Regions from separate parts of the Streptomyces malaysiensis subsp. malaysiensis genome, predicted to be linked through region 3. Evidence: riboswitches for the same ligand, from Rfam matches in the RefSeq annotation. Region 3 holds a riboswitch; each other region holds the start of a gene.
What was found. A riboswitch is a leader RNA that binds a small molecule or an ion and turns the genes downstream of it on or off. The one in region 3 is predicted to bind cobalamin.
Positions count from the first base shown of each region.

Region 1: linked by a shared signal. The riboswitch ahead of AB0E24_RS40460 (ABC transporter substrate-binding protein) and the one ahead of AB0E24_RS02000 (ribonucleoside-diphosphate reductase subunit alpha) in region 3 are both predicted to bind cobalamin.
Region 2: linked by a shared signal. The riboswitch ahead of AB0E24_RS43270 (FAD-binding dehydrogenase) and the one ahead of AB0E24_RS02000 (ribonucleoside-diphosphate reductase subunit alpha) in region 3 are both predicted to bind cobalamin.
Region 4: linked by a shared signal. The riboswitch ahead of metE (5-methyltetrahydropteroyltriglutamate--homocysteine S-methyltransferase) and the one ahead of AB0E24_RS02000 (ribonucleoside-diphosphate reductase subunit alpha) in region 3 are both predicted to bind cobalamin.

Region 1 is NZ_JBEZNG010000035.1:679-4,829, reverse strand. Features, by position in the region: gene AB0E24_RS40470 (SpoIIE family protein phosphatase) at 1-283, shown strand, start outside; gene AB0E24_RS40465 (serine hydrolase) at 300-1,187, opposite strand; cobalamin riboswitch at 1,410-1,599, shown strand; gene AB0E24_RS40460 (ABC transporter substrate-binding protein) at 1,630-2,670, shown strand; gene AB0E24_RS40455 (FecCD family ABC transporter permease) at 2,667-3,782, shown strand; gene AB0E24_RS40450 (ABC transporter ATP-binding protein) at 3,779-4,151, shown strand, end outside.
Region 2 is NZ_JBEZNG010000045.1:21,127-25,277, forward strand. Features, by position in the region: gene AB0E24_RS43265 (NAD-binding protein) at 1-1,238, shown strand, start outside; cobalamin riboswitch at 1,347-1,470, shown strand; gene AB0E24_RS43270 (FAD-binding dehydrogenase) at 1,600-3,405, shown strand; gene AB0E24_RS43275 (hypothetical protein) at 3,494-3,838, shown strand; gene AB0E24_RS43280 (DMT family transporter) at 3,846-4,151, opposite strand, start outside.
Region 3 is NZ_JBEZNG010000001.1:451,214-455,364, reverse strand. Features, by position in the region: gene AB0E24_RS02005 (ribonucleotide-diphosphate reductase subunit beta) at 1-87, opposite strand, end outside; gene AB0E24_RS02000 (ribonucleoside-diphosphate reductase subunit alpha) at 78-2,486, opposite strand; cobalamin riboswitch at 2,625-2,784, opposite strand; gene AB0E24_RS01995 (GNAT family N-acetyltransferase) at 2,919-3,425, opposite strand; gene AB0E24_RS01990 (DUF7196 family protein) at 3,489-3,659, opposite strand; gene AB0E24_RS01985 (DUF1360 domain-containing protein) at 3,707-4,051, opposite strand.
Region 4 is NZ_JBEZNG010000013.1:114,856-119,006, reverse strand. Features, by position in the region: gene AB0E24_RS25200 (helix-turn-helix transcriptional regulator) at 1-287, shown strand, start outside; gene metE (5-methyltetrahydropteroyltriglutamate--homocysteine S-methyltransferase) at 363-2,681, opposite strand; cobalamin riboswitch at 2,848-3,068, opposite strand; gene AB0E24_RS25190 (hypothetical protein) at 3,253-3,477, opposite strand; gene AB0E24_RS25185 (molybdopterin-dependent oxidoreductase) at 3,881-4,151, shown strand, end outside.

The sequences.
Region 1 (4,151 bases), on a different contig from region 3:
TGAATCCGTCGACCTCGAACTGCCCGAGGGCAGCCTGCTCGCCTTCTTCACCGACGGGCTGGTGGAGTCCCGGCACGGCGACATCGATGCCGGACTGGAGCGGCTGCTCACCGCGCTGGAACGTCCCCCGGCGAGCCTCGATGACCTGTGTGCCCGTGTCATCTCGAGGATGACCACGGACGCGCCCCCGGAGGACGACATCGCGCTCCTCGTGGCCCGGACACGCACCGGCGACAGCGGCCGGGCGGCCGCCCACAGGGGGCACCGCCGGCCGGCGGCCTGACGCGAAGCGGAGACGCCTAGGGCCGGGCGCCGGCCGCGGGTGCGTTGAGGTTCTCGTGGACCGCGCGGGCGATGCCCTCGATGTTGGCGATGCCGTCGTCCATCGTGGCGTTGTCCTGCGTGAGCACCGTGATCGTGTAGTCGTGGTCACCGCCGGTGAAAGCGCCGAGGCTGTGCACACGCCAGCCGTTCGTGGCCCGCTCCAGCCAGCCGTTCTTCACATGCACCTGTGCGTCGCCCGGCGCACCGGCCGGGGTCCCCCAGCGCTGCGAGGGGATGACCTCGCCGGTCAGCTTCAGGATGTAGGCGCGGGAGTCCTCACCGAGCACCGGGTTCGCGTGGGTCACCAGTTGGAGGAGCTTCTCCTCATCGTTCGCGGTGATCTGGGTGAGCCCCCAGTGCCCCTCGCTGTCGAGGACGGTGTTGGTCATCCCCGCGGCCAGCAGAAACGCGTTGACCTTGGCCGCCCCGAGTTGGTTCCACAGCGCGGTGGTGGCATCGTTGTCGGACTTCGTGATCATGGCGGTGGCACGGTCCTTCTCCTCCTGCGTCAGGGCGCGATCGTCCTTCTGCGCGTCCCACAGCAGCGTGGCGAGCACGGTCACCTTGACCGTGCTCGCGGAGTCGAACTTCCGGTCCGCGTCGAGAGCGCAGGTGGTGTTCGTGGTGCGGTCGTGGAGGCTGATCGCCGTCGTGGCGGAGGCGCCGTCCAGTGCGGAGTTGATGTCCTCGGAGAGCTTCTCGGCGAGTTCCGGCTTGTCCGAGGCGCAGATCGCCGCCTGCGGGGTGGCCGCGTGAGCCGACCCCACCGAGACGACCGTCGGCACGAGTACCCCCGCGGCCAGCGCCGCTCTTGACGCCAGGGTGGTACGGGGAAGCTGGGATATTCGTCGGTGTCGCCCCATGGCGTGCTCGTCCATTCGTTCGCGGTGCGTTTCCGCACACGGGGACTTCGCTCCATCGCGAAGATGTCCCGGTGCTCCGGCTCTGGATGACGAGCCGGGGACGGGTGAGGTTCAGCGACGCGTCCGAGTCTCACAAGATCGCTCCACAATGGACACAGCATCGCTGAGCGCCGGGAGCCCCTGCCCCGTACGCACGGTTCCGGCCGGGCGCCCTTTCGCCCCTCGGCCACCCCTACGTAAGATCAGCCGGTCATCACCGCGACGGGAGACAGGAAGCCGGTGCGATTCCGGCACGGTCCCGCCACTGTGACCGGGGAGTGCAACCCTTCGACATGCCACTGCGCACCGCGTGGGAAGGCCGGGGGAGCGTCGATCCGGGAGTCAGGACACTGGTCTGTCGCGGGCCCGTTCCGAGGAGCGCGGACTCCCCAGGAGGCTCTACGTGTACGACGGCATGTCCCGTCCTGTTTTCTCTCCCCCGGCGTTTCCCCGCCGTCGCGCCCTGCGCGTCGCCGCCGCCGTCGCCTTGTCCACGACCCTGCTGACCGGCTGTGCCGGAGGCGAGGGCCCGGCGGACAAGCCGGCGAGCGCGGCGTCGTCGCTCAAGGGCTTCCCGGTCACCATCGACAACTGCGGGACCCGCACCACGTACGAGAAGCCGCCCGAGCGGGCGGTCACCATCCATCAGCACCCCGCCGAGCTCATGCTGGCCCTCGGTCTGAAGGACCGTATGGTGGGCACCGCCTTCCTCGACTCGGCCGTTCTGCCGCGGTACCGGAAGGACTTCGCGGCCATTCCCGAACTGGCGAAGAGGGAACCGTCCTTCGAGACCGTCCTCAACGCCGATCCGGACTTCGTCTACGGCGGCTACGGCAGCGCGTTCGCCGGGAACGAGGGCCGTTCCCGCAAGGCGTTCGCGGACGCGGGCATCAACACGTACCTCAACCGCGAGTACTGCGGCGAGAAGCGCGTGTCGATGAAGGACACCTACGACGAGATCCGTGCCATCGGCGCGATCTTCGGAGTGCGGGAGCGCGCCGACAAGGTGGTCGCCGACCTCCAGCGGCGGGTCGAGCGGACCACCCGGGCGGTGCGGGGCGCACGGGCCGTGCCGGTGTTCGTGTACGACAGCGGGGACAAGGCGGCGTTCACCGCGGGCGGCAAGGGTCTGGGCACCGAGATCATCCGGCTGGCCGGCGGCCGGAACGTGTTCGACGACCTCGACGAGGTCTTCGGTGACGCGTCGTGGGAGCAGGTCGTCGCCCGCAAACCCGAGGTCATCGCGATCTACGACTACGGGGGTGCCGGGAGCGTCGAGCGGAAGAAGCGGTTCCTGCTCTCGCGGCCCGCACTCGCCGACGTCCCCGCCGTGAAGAACAAACGGTTCGTCGTGCTTCCGCTGACCGCGACGGTCATCGGCGTCCGTCCGCCCTACGCGGCCTCGGATCTGGCGCGCGCACTGCACCCCGAGAAGTTCCGGTGACGGACACCGTACGGAACGCTCCGGCGGCGGATACCGGCCCCGGACGCAAGAGCGGTGAGGGCGGGGCTCACCGGGTGTCCTTCGCCATGGTCCTGGCGGCGCTCGGCATCCTGCTCCTGGTCTCCGCCACGGCGGGCATGGCCATCGGTTCGGTCCATGTGCCGCCCGGTGAGGTGTGGCGCATCGTGACGCACGCGCTGGGCGCCGACTGGTCGGCGCCGGTTCCGTCGCGGGCGCACGAGACGATCGTGCTGAAGGTACGGGCTCCGCGGGTGGCGCTCGGGGCCGTGACGGGTGCCGGGCTCGCGGTGGTGGGTGCCGCCATGCAGGCGCTGGTGCGCAATCCGCTCGCGGAGCCGTATCTGCTGGGGGTGTCCTCCGGGGCCTCGCTCGGTGCCGTCGTCGTGATCGTCTTCGGGGTGAGCCTGTTCGGGCCGGTGTCGCTGTCGGCCGCCGCGTTCGCCGGTGCGCTGCTCACGCTGCTGCTCGTGTACACCACGGCCCGGGCCGGCGGCCGTATCACCTCGGCCCGGCTGGTGCTGTCGGGGGTGGCGGTGGCGTCGGTGCTCACCGCGGTGATGGATCTGCTGCTCCTGACCACCGGCCGGGGCAACGAGGCGCGGGCGGTTCTCGCCTGGACGCTCGGTGGCCTCGGTGGCGTCCAGTGGGGCACGCTGTGGCTGCCGGGCGCGGCCCTGCTGCTCGGCACCGTCGTCCTGGTGGTCCAGGCCCGCTCGCTCAACCTGCTTCTGGCGGGCGAGGAGGCCGCCACCACGATGGGGTTGGACGTGGCCCGGTTCCGTGCCCGGATGTTCGTCCTGCTGTCCCTGGTCACCGGGGTCCTGGTGGCGGCGGCCGGGCCGATCGGCTTCGTCGGCCTGATCCTCCCTCATATCGTGCGGCTGTTCGTGGGCGGCGACCACCGCCGCGTACTGCCGACCGCCGCACTGGCCGGAGCGGTGTTCCTCATCTGGGCCGACGTCGCCGCGCGCACGGTCGCCGCCCCGATGGAGATCCCCGTCGGGGTCCTGACGGCCCTGTGCGGAGGGCCGTTCTTTCTGTGGCTGATGCGCCGGGACGCCCGGCGCGACGCCGATCGAGGAGTGGGATGAGCGCGACCGAACTCGCCGTCGAGGGGTTGACGCTCACCGCCGGCGCACACCACCTCGTACGGGACGTCTCCCTGACCGCCCGGCCCGGGGAGGTCATCGGCCTCGTCGGCCCCAACGGAAGCGGTAAGTCGAGTCTGCTGCGCGCGGTCTACCGCGTGCTGCGCCCCGACACGGGGTGCGTACGCGTGGACGGGGCGGACGCCTGGTCGCTGCCGGTACGGCGGCTGGCCCGCACTCTGGCCGCCGTGGTCCAGGAGTCCGGCGCCGGCATCGACCTGACCGTTCGCGAGGTCGTCGCGATGGGCCGTACCCCGCACAAACGCCTGCTCGACGGCGACACCGCCGAGGACGCCCGGCTCATCGGCGCGG
Region 2 (4,151 bases), on a different contig from region 3:
ACCCCGGTGGCAGCGAGGGCTCCGACAGCAGCGGGGACGAAGGGCCCAGGCTGCTGCCCGGAGACGAGGAGGTCGCCGCCGCCACCGGGCGTGACACGGTGGTGCTCGAGGCCGTATCCGCCACCGGCCCACCGCTGCCGCCACGGCGGCTCGGCAGCCGCAGACTGCCACTGGCCTCGCTGTTCTCCCGTCGGCTTCGCTGGTCCGTCGCGGGAATGGCCATCGCCGTGCTCGTCCTCACCATCGCCGCCTGGCAGCTCACCGGAGCGGGTCTGCTCCGCGCGGCCTACCTCACGGTGCTGGACGTGCTGGCGATCGACGATCCGGCGCTCGACGAGCCGACCGGGCGCAAGGTCCTCCAACTGCTGTCCGGGCTGACCGGACTGCTTCTGCTGCCGGTCCTGGTGGCGGCCGCGCTCGAAGCGCTGGGCACCTTCCGCACCGCGTCCGCGCTGCGCCGCCCGCCGCGCGGCCTCTCCGGCCATGTCGTCCTGCTCGGACTCGGCAAGGTCGGCACCCGGGTGCTGGCCAGACTCCGGGAGATGGACATTCCCGTGGTGTGCGTGGAAGAGGATCCGGGGGCGCGCGGCATCCCGCTGGCCCGCAGGCTGGGGGTGCCGACGGTCCTCGGCGATGTCACCCAGGAGGGCGTCCTGGAGGCCGCCAAGATCCAGCGGGCACGCGCCCTGCTCGCCCTGACCAGCGTCGACACCACCAATCTGGAGGCGACGCTCTACGCCCGCTCGGTCAAACCCCGGCTGCGGGTGGCGCTGCGCCTGTACGACGACCACTTCGCCACCGTCGTCTACCGCACCCTGCGCGCCGCCCACCCCCGGGCGCTGACCCGCAGCCGCAGCGTCTCCAGTCTGGCGGCGCCGGCGTTCGCCGGGGCGATGATGGGACGCCAGATCCTCGGCGCCATACCGGTCGAGCGCAGGGTGCTGCTGTTCGCCGCGCTGAATGTCGCCGGGCATCCGCAACTGGAGGGGCGTACCGTCGCCGAGGCGTTCGTACCGGGCGCCTGGCGGGTGATCGCACTGGACACGGCGGAGCCCGGGGACCGGCAACGCGACCTCGGGGCGGCGCCTCCTTACGACGGTGTCACCCATCAGGAGCCCGCCCTGGTCTGGGACCTGCACCCCGGCTATGTCCTGCGGCCCCAGGACCGCGTGGTGCTGGCGGCCACCCGCCAGGGCCTGGGCGAGATCCTCGCGGGGGCACCCGCCCGCCGGGGCTGACCGAGACCTTCCCCGCGGCCCTCCCCGGAGCGGGGCCGCGCGGATTGGCGGTGCCCGGGATGTGATGATGCCGGGCGACAAGGGCGACATGGGCGACGGCGGAACGAGGAAGCCGGTGTGAATCCGGCGCGGTGCCGCCGCTGTGATCGGCGAGCGGATCCCGAACAGGCCACTGCCCGCATCCGCGGGTGGGAAGGGCCGCTGGCGTTACGAAGTCCCTTGCGGCAAAAGAGAGTTGGTCATCGGATGCGGGGCTCTGGCGGCCCCGCATCCCGTGGGCTACCGTCGGTAACACGTTACCGCCGCGGCAACTCCCTCGTATCTCCCGCACCCTCCGAACCCCCTTTCCGGAAGGCAGCCCATGGAGAACCCCACAGAGGATTGCGCCTCGCCCGCCGGGATCAGCCGCCGCCGTGCCCTGACGGCCGCGGGCGGTGTGCTCGCCGGCGCCGCGCTCGCCCAGGCCACGGTGCCGGCTTTCGCCGCCTCCGGGGCGTCCTCGGACGCGGACGCCATCGTGGTCGGCGGCGGGCTCGCCGGGCTGGTGGCCACGGCGGAACTGACGGCCGCGGGACGCAAGGTGCTCCTCCTCGACCAGGAACCCGAGAGCAACCTCGGTGGCCAGGCGTTCTGGTCCTTCGGCGGCCTGTTCTTCGTCGACTCCGAGGAACAGCGGCTGATGGGCATCAAGGACTCCCCCGAACTGGCCTGGCAGGACTGGCTCGGCACGGCCGGTTTCGACCGCGGCGTCACCGATCCCGGCGGCCAGGACTACTGGGCGCACAAATGGGCCGAGGCGTATGTGGATTTCGCCGCCGGGGAGAAGCGGTCCTGGCTGCACCGGCTCGGTGTGCAGTGGTTCCCGATCGTCGGCTGGGCCGAGCGCGGCGGCGGCCTCGCGGACGGGCACGGCAACTCGGTGCCGCGCTTCCATGTCACCTGGGGGACCGGTCCGGCCGTGGTCGAGCCGTTCGAGAAGAAGGTGCGGGCCGCCGCCAAGGACGGCCTGGTGACCTTCAAGTTCCGTCACCGGGTGGATGATCTGGCCGTCACCGGCGGCAACGTCACCGGGGTGAGCGGCTCGATCCTGGAGCCGAGTGACGCCGCCCGCGGCAAGCCCACCTCGCGTACCGTGGTGGGCCACTTCGAGCTCAACGCCCCCGTGGTGATCGTCACCTCGGGCGGTATCGGCGCCAACCACGATCTCGTACGCCGGAACTGGCCCGAACGGCTGGGCAAACCGCCGAAGTTCATGGTCACCGGCGTTCCGGCGTATGTGGACGGCCGGATGCTGGCGATCACCGAGAAGGCGGGCGGACGGATCGTCAACCCCGACCGTATGTGGCACTACACCGAGGGCCTGAGGAACTACGATCCGATCTGGCCGGGCCATGGCATCCGCATTCTGCCGGGACCCTCGTCGATGTGGTTCGACGCGAAGGGCAAGCGCTTCGCCACCCCCGACATCCCCGGCTACGACACGCTGCACACCCTCGGGTCGATCACCGCCAGCGGCTATGACTACTCATGGTTCGTCACCACCCAGAAGATCATGGCGAAGGAGTTCGCGCTCTCGGGCTCGGAGCAGAACCCGGACCTGACCAACAAGGACATCTTGCAGCTGCTCTCCCGTATCTGGCAGACCCCCGAGCCGATCCAGCGGTTCCGCGACAAGGGCGAGGACTTCGTCGTCGCGAGCACCCTGCCCCAACTCGTCGCGGGCATGAACAAGTTGACCGGCGACGGCCTGATCGACCTGGCGGATCTGCAACGGCAGATCGAGGCCCGCGACCGCGAGATCGCGAACCCGTACACCAAGGACGTCCAGGTCATGGGCATCCGCAACGCGCTCGCCTACCCCGGGGACACCCTCAGCCGCACCGCCTCCGCGCACCGGATCCTGGACCCGGGCGCCGGACCGCTGATCGCCGTACGCCTCAACGTCCTCACCCGCAAGACCCTCGGCGGCCTCCAGACCGATCTCTCCGGCCGCGTCCTGGACGCCTCCGGCACCCCGATCGCCGGTCTGTACGCGGCCGGTGAGGTCGCGGGCTTCGGCGGCGGGGGAGTGCACGGCTACCGCTCCCTGGAGGGCACCTTCCTCGGCGGCTGCCTGTTCTCGGGCCGTACGGCGGGCCGAGCGGCGGCGGCCGCGACCGCGACCTGAACCGGCGCGCCATGGCAGACTCGTCCCGCACTCCGCGACCGGCCACGAGCGCTCCCGGCCGGTCGCGTCGCCGTGTCGGGGAGGTCGCATGGGCGGGGACGATCCGCATATCCACGTCGAGTCGAAGGTGGTCCGCGGTGTCGCCGCCGTACGCGAGATGATGGCGTCCACCTTCGGCCTGGCCGGTGATCTGCCGAGCCTCGTCGATACCGGATGCGGGCTGCGGGCGCCGTACGCGATGACTTCGCCGCGCCCGGAGAACGTCACCTGCCTCGCCTGCCGTGAGCACGCTCGGCTGGAACACCTGCGCTTCGCCGACGAGATCGAACGTATCGGGCGGATGGTCGGATCGACCGTCGGCACGGCCGATGCGAGGCTGGCCGCGGACCGGCACCGCGACCTCGCGGAGAGGTTTTCCGCCGCGGGGAGTTGACACTCCGCTACGGTGCCCACTCCGGGTCCGGCCGGGCAGCCGTGTGCTCCGCGGATGTGCGCTCCGGCGGCGGCACGCTTTCTCCGCGCCGTCGGCGCCGCCCGGGGACAGTCGCCGGTGCGGTGAGGACGGCCAGACAGGCGAGGACGAGCGCGACGCCGCCCCAGCCCGCGGCGGGGAGGCGCTCGCCGATGACGAGTACGGCGAGGACGGCCGCGACGGCCGGTTCGAGCAGGGAGAGCGTGGTCGCCGTGGAGGCGGGCACATGCGCCAGCCCCCAGCCGAACAGCACATAGCCGGTGAACATGGGCAC
Region 3 (4,151 bases):
GTAGAACTGCGGGTACCGCATGGGCCGCAGGGTCAGTTCGAAGCCCGGGTCGAGCAGGTTCTTGGTGTCACTCATGGTTACTGGCATGCCTCGCAGGACTCGGGGTTCTCCAGGGAGCAGGCGATCGCGTCGGCCTCGGCCGGAGCCTGCTGTACGGGGAGGGGAGCAGGGGTGGTGGCGGCGGTGGCGCCGCCGCGGGCGCTCTGGGCGATCCGGGTGGCCGGCCGCGAGCGCAGGTAGTACGTGGTCTTGATGCCGCGCTTCCAGGCGTACGCGTACATCGAGCTGAGCTTGCCGATGGTCGGCGAGGCCATGAAGAGGTTCAGCGACTGGCTCTGGTCGAGGTACGGGGTGCGGGCCGCCGCCATGTCGATCAGGGCGCGCTGCGGGATCTCCCACGCGGTGCGGTACAGCTCCCGTACGTCCGCGGGCACCCAGGAGAGGTCCTGGACCGAGCCGTTGGACTCGCGCAGCGCCTCACGGGTCTTCGCGTCCCAGACGCCCAGCTTCTTCAGGTCGTCCACCAGATAGGAGTTGACCTGGAGGAACTCCCCGCTCAGCGTCTCGCGCTTGAAGAGGTTGGAGACCTGCGGCTCGATGCACTCGTAGACGCCTGCGATGGAGGCGATGGTCGCGGTCGGCGCGATCGCCAGCAGCAGCGAGTTCCGCATCCCGGACTTCGCCATCCGGGTGCGCAGCGCCTCCCAGCGCTCCGGCCAGGTGGCCACCGCGTCCGTGTAGTGGTCCGGGTGCAGCACCCCGCGTGCGGTGCGGGTCTCGGACCAGGCGGGGTGCGGGCCGTGGCGCTCGGCGAGCTCGCAGGACGCCTCGTACGCGGCGAGCATGATGCGCTCGGAGATCCGCGTGGAGAGCGCCGTGGCCTCGGGCGAGTCGAACGGCAGCCGCAGCCGGAAGAAGACGTCCTGGAGCCCCATGAGGCCCAGACCCACCGGGCGCCAGCGGGAGTTGGAGGCCCCGGCCTCCTCCGTGGGGTAGAAGTTGATGTCCACCACGCGGTCGAGGAAGGTGACGGCGGTGCGGACGGTGGCGTCCAGGCGCTCCCAGTCCAGCTGCCCGTCCTCGCCCAGGTGTGCGGCGAGGTTGACCGATCCGAGGTTGCACACGGCGGTCTCGCCGTCGTTGGTCACCTCCAGGATCTCGGTGCACAGATTCGAGGAGTGGACGACCCTGCCGGGCTCGGCGGTCTGGTTGGCGGTGCGGTTGGCGGCGTCCTTGAACGTCATCCAGCCGTTGCCGGTCTGTGCGAGGGTGCGCATCATCCGCGCGTACAGCTGGCGGGCCGGGACCTGCTTGACCGCCCGTCCCTCGGCCTCGGCCCTGCGGTACGCGGCGTCGAACTCCTCGCCCCACAGGTCCACCAGATCGGGCGCGTCGACCGGGGAGAACAGCGACCAGTCGGCGTCCGCCTCGACCCGGCGCATGAACTCGTCCGGGATCCAGTGGGCGATGTTGAGGTTGTGGGTGCGGCGGGCGTCCTCGCCCGTGTTGTCCCGGAGCTCCAGGAACTCCTCGAGGTCTGCGTGCCAGGTCTCCAGGTAGACACAGGCCGCGCCCTTGCGCCGGCCGCCCTGGTTGACGGCGGCCACCGAGGAGTCGAGCGTGCGCAGGAACGGCACGATGCCGTTGGAGTGCCCGTTGGTGCCCCGGATCAGCGAACCGCGGGCCCGGATGCGGGAGTAGGAAAGGCCGATGCCGCCCGCGTGCTTCGACAGCCGCGCCACCTGGTGGTAGCGGTTGTAGATCGAGTCCAGCTCGTCCAGCGGCGAGTCCAGCAGATAGCAGGACGACATCTGCGGATGCCGGGTGCCGGAGTTGAACAGCGTGGGGGAGCTGGGGAGGTACGACAGCGTGCTGGTCAGCCGGTACAGCTCGGCCACGTCCTCCAGCGCCCGCGCCGAGAGGTCCTCGGCGAGCCCGCAGGCCACCCGCAGCAGGAAGTGCTGCGGGGTCTCGATCACCTGCCGGGTGATGGGGTGGCGCAGCAGATAGCGGCTGTAGAGGGTGCGCAGCCCGAAGTAGCCGAAGCGGTTGTCGGCGCCGTCGGCCAGGGCCCGCTCCACCAGCGCGTCCAGCCGGCCGGCGTGGGCGGTGGCGAACTCCGCGGTGGAGTCGGCGAGCAGGCCCTCGCGGTGGCCCACCTGGACGGAGGTGGAGAAGGAGACCGCGCCCTGCCCGGCCGCCTCCTCGGTGATGGTGAGCGCCAGCAGCCGCGCGGCCAGCCGGGAGTACTCCGGCTCCTCGGCGATGAGCCCGGCCGCCGCCTCGGTCGCCAGCCCGCGCAACTCCGCCTCGTCCGAGCCGGGATGGCGGCCGCGCAGGGCGGCGGCCGCGACCTTACCGGGGTCGGTGGCGGGCAGGTCGGCGGTGAGTCCGGTGAGCGTCCGTAGCAGGGCGGTCCCGGGCGCGTCGACCGCTGCCTGAGAAACCGCCTGCTCTGAAACCGGATCTGCGGGCGCGATGGTCACTGAGGTGCTCTCCCTCGCTGGGCTGGGGCCACGAGGGGTGGTGCGATGGGCGCGTACGGGCATGCCGATGCCGCACTCCTCGTACGCCGGGCACACCACGCAGCGTCCATCGGCCCAACCCACGAGGCCGGGGGACGTGTTCACGCAAGGCCGTCGGCAGGTGCTCGGACTCACGGGTACGCCGCATAAGCGCACACGTACACCGTTGCGGGACAGTTCCGGATTCCCACCGGATTCCCCTGCGGCGACAGCGAGGACGAGCATACATCTTGTGCCGCCCGACGCACGCACCCCCATATCTAGTGTCGGGAGGTGCGGAGTTTCGTATGAATGTGCTAATGCGTTCCCGAGGCGGCCCGTGACCTGGGGCGCGCGGTGGCCGGTGGCCCGGGGCGGGTGGCGGCCGTGGCCGGGGCTGTGCGGCGCTCGTCGTCACAGCTCCACGGTGAACGCCCAGAGGGTGAGGTCCGTCCCGGCAAGCGGCGCCCAGTCCCGCTCCGGGGCCCGTACGAACCCCAGCCGCTCGTACAGCCGGTGGGCGGCGGTCATCGAGCGCTGGCTGCTGATCACTATGCGCTTCAGCCCCAGCGCGCGCGCCCGGTCCAGACACGCGCGCACCAGCGCCTCGGCCGCCCCGCGCCGCCGCGACTCGGGCCGCACGGCCAGCATCCGGAACTCGCCCTCGCCGGGCCGGGCCAGCTCCGCGTACGCCCCGCCGTACTCGGCGAACGCCACGGCCCCCAGCACCTCGTCACTCGCCGCGTCCGCCGCGACCAGCAGCTCGGAATCGGCGGCCCGGCGCCGGGCATCGCGCAGCGTGGCGAGATACGGATCGCTGTCCCCGAAGTCCAGCAGCCCGTCCCCGAGATACGCCTGAGCGGTGAGCTCCCCGATCCCGTCCAGTTCCTCGTCCCGCGCGTGCCTGATTGTGATATCCATGCGCGCAGTCTGCCGCAGACCACCGACAGCCGGGCTGCCTGGGTCGGGCGCGGATCTCCGCCGTCACTGGGTGACGGGGGTGATCACTCCGATGGAACCCGCGCGCTTGTTGGCGGCGTCGGCTTCCTGATGGGTGACGTACCGCCGGACCGTGCCGTCCGGCAGCTTCAACTCATAGACGACAGTGGGTTGAGGCGTCCATTGGGGCGCTCTTCCGCCGCAGTTGCAGGCCATGGCCGTCATTCCTTTCCATCGGGTCGCGAGTCGTGTTCGGGTCGGTGTCAGTCCAGCCAGCGCGAGGCGAGCCCCGCGAGGTAGGAGAGCGTCAGGGCGGTGGCCGGCAGCAGGAACCACGCGGTGGTGTGCAGCAAGGAGGCGTAGACGGCGATGGCGGCGGCGACCCAGATGCTGGTGCACCAACCGCAGTTGACCAGGTAGGAGGCCCGGGAGTCGTCGCCGAAGCGGTCGGCGACCCAGGTTCTGAACCCGGCCGCCAGGGTGTCCTTGGTGATGAAGCGGGTGATCCGGCAGGTGGTGCCGAGGGCGAGAAGGAACGCGGCGAGGCTCATCGGATCGCCCCCTCCCCAGGTGGTCAGGCGCGGGTCGGCAGTGCCGATATCACTCATTAGAGGCATGGCGGGCAACGGCAAGCCATACCTCCGTCGCGCGTTCCCCCGAATAGCCGAGCGCTTGTCATACAAGCGCGCCGCCGGCCACGCCCTGATG
Region 4 (4,151 bases), on a different contig from region 3:
CCCGCTATCCGGCCGATGGCCGGCTCGAACGCCTGGTACGGGACTTGCGGGCGGAGTCCGACGCCTTCGCACGGCACTGGGCCACCCGGCCGGCCGCCGCGCAGCACACGGCCGACCGCAAGACGATCCGGCATCCGGAGGTCGGCGACATCCTGCTCGACTGCGATGTGCTCATCGTGCCCGGCGCGGATCTGCGCATGGTCACCTACACGGCGGCGACCGGAAGCAGCGACGCGGGCAAGCTGGACCTCCTCCGCGTCACCGGCGCCTCCGCACCGCGCCCGTGACGTCCGCGTCCATGCCCGCGTCGACCGGCCGGGGCCGGAGCGCATGGCGCCTCCGGCCCCGGCCGGTCGTCCGCGTCAGGACGCGGGCAGCTCACCGCGGACGGTGCGGGCCGCGGCGACCAGGTTGCGCAGTGCGGAGCGCGTCTCCGGCCAGCCGCGGGTCTTCAGACCGCAGTCGGGGTTGACCCACAGCCGTTCGGCGGGGATGGCCCGCAAGCCGGTGCGGAGCAGTTCGGCCGCCTCCCGCGCGCTGGGCACGCGCGGGGAGTGGATGTCGTACACACCGGGCCCGGCCTCGCGCGGATAGCCGTGGGTGGCGAGCTCGCGGGCCACCTGCATATGGGAGCGGGCGGCCTCCAGGCTGATGACATCGGCGTCGAGGTCGTCGATCGCCCGGACGATGTCGCCGAACTCGGCGTAGCACATATGGGTGTGGATCTGGGTGCCGGGACGTACACCGCCGGTGGTGAGGCGGAAGGCTTCGGTCGCCCAGGCCAGATAGGCGGGCCGGTCCCCGGCCCGCAGGGGGAGGGTTTCGCGCAGCGCGGGTTCGTCCACCTGGATCACCGAGGTCCCGGCCGCCTCCAGGTCGTTCACCTCCTCGCGCAGGGCGAGGGCGACCTGGCGCGCGGTGTCGCCGAGGGGCTGGTCGTCGCGGACGAAGGACCAGGCGAGCATGGTGACGGGGCCGGTGAGCATGCCCTTGACCGGGCGCTCGGTGAGGGACTGGGCGTAGGCCGTCCAGCGCACCGTCATCGGCTCGGGGCGTGTGATGTCACCGGCCAGGATCGGCGGGCGGACATAGCGGGTGCCGTAGGACTGGACCCAGCCGTGCCGGGTGGCGAGATAGCCGGTGAGCTGTTCGGCGAAGTACTGGACCATGTCGTTGCGCTCGGCCTCGCCGTGTACCAGCACATCCAGGCCGGTGCGCTCCTGGAAGGAGATCACCTCCCGGATCTCGGCCCTGACCCGCTCCTCGTACCCGGCCCTGTCGATCCGGCCCTCGCGCAGCTCGGCGCGGGCGGTGCGCAGTTCGCCGGTCTGCGGGAAGGAGCCGATGGTGGTGGTCGGCAGCAGCGGGAGGCGGAGGTGTGCGCGCTGGGCCGCGACGCGTTCGGCGTACGGCTGGGAGCGGTGGGCGTCGGCGTCGGTGACCGCGCCGGCGCGGGCGCGGGCGGCCGGGTCGCGGGTGATGGGGGAGGTGGCGCGGGAGGCGAGGGCGGCCCGGTTGGCAGCGAGCTCGGCGGTGATCGCTCCGGTGCCGCGGGTCAGGCCCCTGGCGAGGGTGACGATCTCCGCGGTCTTCTGCCGGGCGAAGGCCAGCCAGCGCAGAATGGGCGGTTCGATGTCCCGCTCGGCGGCGGTGTCGAGGGGGACGTGCAGCAGTGAGCAGGAGGCGGCCACATCGACCCGGCCGGCCAGGCCCAGCAGGGTGCCGAGCGTGGCCAGGGACTTCTCCAGGTCGTTGACCCAGATGTTGCGGCCGTTGACGACACCGGCGATCAGCCGCTTACGGGGCAGGCCGCCGACGGCGGCCAGCTCCTCCAGATGGGCGGCCGCGGCCTCCGTGAAGTCCAGCGCGAGCCCCTCGACCGGGGCCTTGGCCAGTACGGGCAGGGCCTCGCCGAGACGGTCGAAGTACGAGGCGACCAGCAGCTTCGGACGGTCGGCGAGGGCGCCGAGATCGCGGTAGGCGCGGCCGGTGGCGCTCAGCTCGGCCGGTGTGCGGTCCTGGACCAGGGCGGGCTCATCGAGCTGCACCCATTCGGCACCGGCCGCCCGCAGGTCGGCCAGGACCTCGGCGTACACCGGGAGCAGCCGGTCCAGGAGGGTCAGTGGCTCGAAGTCCGCGGGGGCGCCGGGGGCGGGTTTGGCGAGGAGGAGATAGGTGACGGGCCCGACCAGGACCGGCCGCGCCGTGAGGCCCAGGGCGAGGGCCTCCCTGAGTTCCGCGACCTGCCGGGCGGAGTCGGCCGTGAAGACCGTGTCCGGACCCAGTTCGGGTACCAGGTAGTGGTAGTTGGTGTCGAACCACTTGGTCATCTCCAGTGGTGCGACGTCCTGTGTTCCCCGCGCCATCGCGAAGTACCCGTCGAGCGGGTCGGCGGCGACGGCGTCGCGGTGGCGGTCGGGGATCGCGCCGACCATCACGGTGGTGTCCAGCACATGGTCGTAGTACGAGAAGTCCCCGGTGGGGACCTCGTCGATGCCCGCCCCGGCCAGTTGGAGCCAGTTGGCACGGCGCAGTTCTGCGGCGGTGGCCCTCAGCGCGCCGGCGGTGACACGGCCCTTCCAGTAGCCCTCGATGGCCTTCTTCAGTTCCCGGTTCGGCCCCTGACGGGGGTAGCCGTACACGGTGGCCCGTGCTGCCGCGGCAGCGGACTCGGTGGTCACGGAGATCTCCTTCGCGAGATGAATCCCTGAGATCCCGGCGGCGGGACGAGGACGCGAAGGGTGACGGACCTGACGCCACGACCTCGCGCGGTAAACGCGCGGTCGTCCCGCCTGGTGTGTACGCCGACCCGCCCTCGAGGTCACCGGGATGTCCGCGCACGAGTCGTCCGTACGCGGGCAGATGGCAGGTCTTCGGACTCGCGGGCACATCCTCCTCGGAGGACATCTACTGGCCGTCGCTTCCCAGGTCCTCTCACCGGACCCAGTGCGTTGTGACGGCGGTCGTTCCCGCTCACCGCTGCGGGGCAGTCCCGGATTCCCACCGGGTTCCCTCTTGCGACGCGTCCCGCCTGGCGGACGGGGCGAACCAGCTGCACCCGCCAGCCTACGGTGCCGTCCGGCGGTGTGCGGGTCCCGTCCGGAATACGGAAGGTGAGGTGGGACACGCGGTGCCCCGGCAGGTCCGGCCGGGGCACCGCCGCGTACGGCTCGTGGGGGCGGCGCCTCCGGGCCGGTCCGCGTCCGTCGCGCGTGATCGGTCGCGCGTGGTCAGCCGCGCGTCATCGGGGGGTCAGCACGCGCCGGAGTCCGACGCACCCACCAGATTGACCGGGACGGTGACGAAGGAGAACTGATTGCTGGCGCACACGTTGGGGCCGGGGATGGACGTGCTGCTGGAGTTGGTGACGGAGACATCGGGCGTGTCGTCCGCCATGGCGCCGGCCGCGCCGACGGCGAGGGACGCGGCGGCGAGGGTGACCGTGGAGAGGGCGGTGAGAGCGGTCCGCATACGCATGGGAACTCCTTGCTGAGGATGAGCGGCCGGATATGACCGGCTTCGCATGCATGGTGCCCTTTTGTCGGGCGGATCGCGGCTCAACGTCCCCCCAATGGGCGAAGACGATCCCGTCGGCTCGTCCGCCGACGCGCCGTCCGTCCTCCGCCGGTGGGCAGGGCGTGCGCGGTGCCGCCGGAGGTATCGGATGTCGTACGAGCGTCGCCACACTCGTCCACGGTGGCCGGGGCCGGTGCCCGCGGTTCAGGGGTCCGGGCCGCCGCCGATTCCATCGCCCTACCGCAGGTGCGAGGGTAATCGCTCGAACTTCCTCGTATGAGCCGGATCTTTGGTCTATCGGCATGGCATGTGCGTTTGCGCGGGATGGGTGTTCGGGTAACGGTCCACCAGGAGGTGGTAGCCCGTGAGCGACTCCCTCGCAGCTGCCGGTACGGCCGCCGGTCCGATGGCGGAGGTCGCCCTCACCGGCGATGTGAGCCGCCCGGCCCGGATGACGGTGTCCGAGCTGCTGTCCTGGCCCCAGCACCGGGTGCGGGTCAGCTTCGACTGCGCCACCAGCGGGATTCAGCGCCACCGTTTCACCGGGCCGTTCCTGCATGACGTCCTGGTCTCCGCGGGCCCCGCCTTCGATCCGGCCCGGCGCAAGGACCGGCTGCGCTTCCTGATCGCCGTGC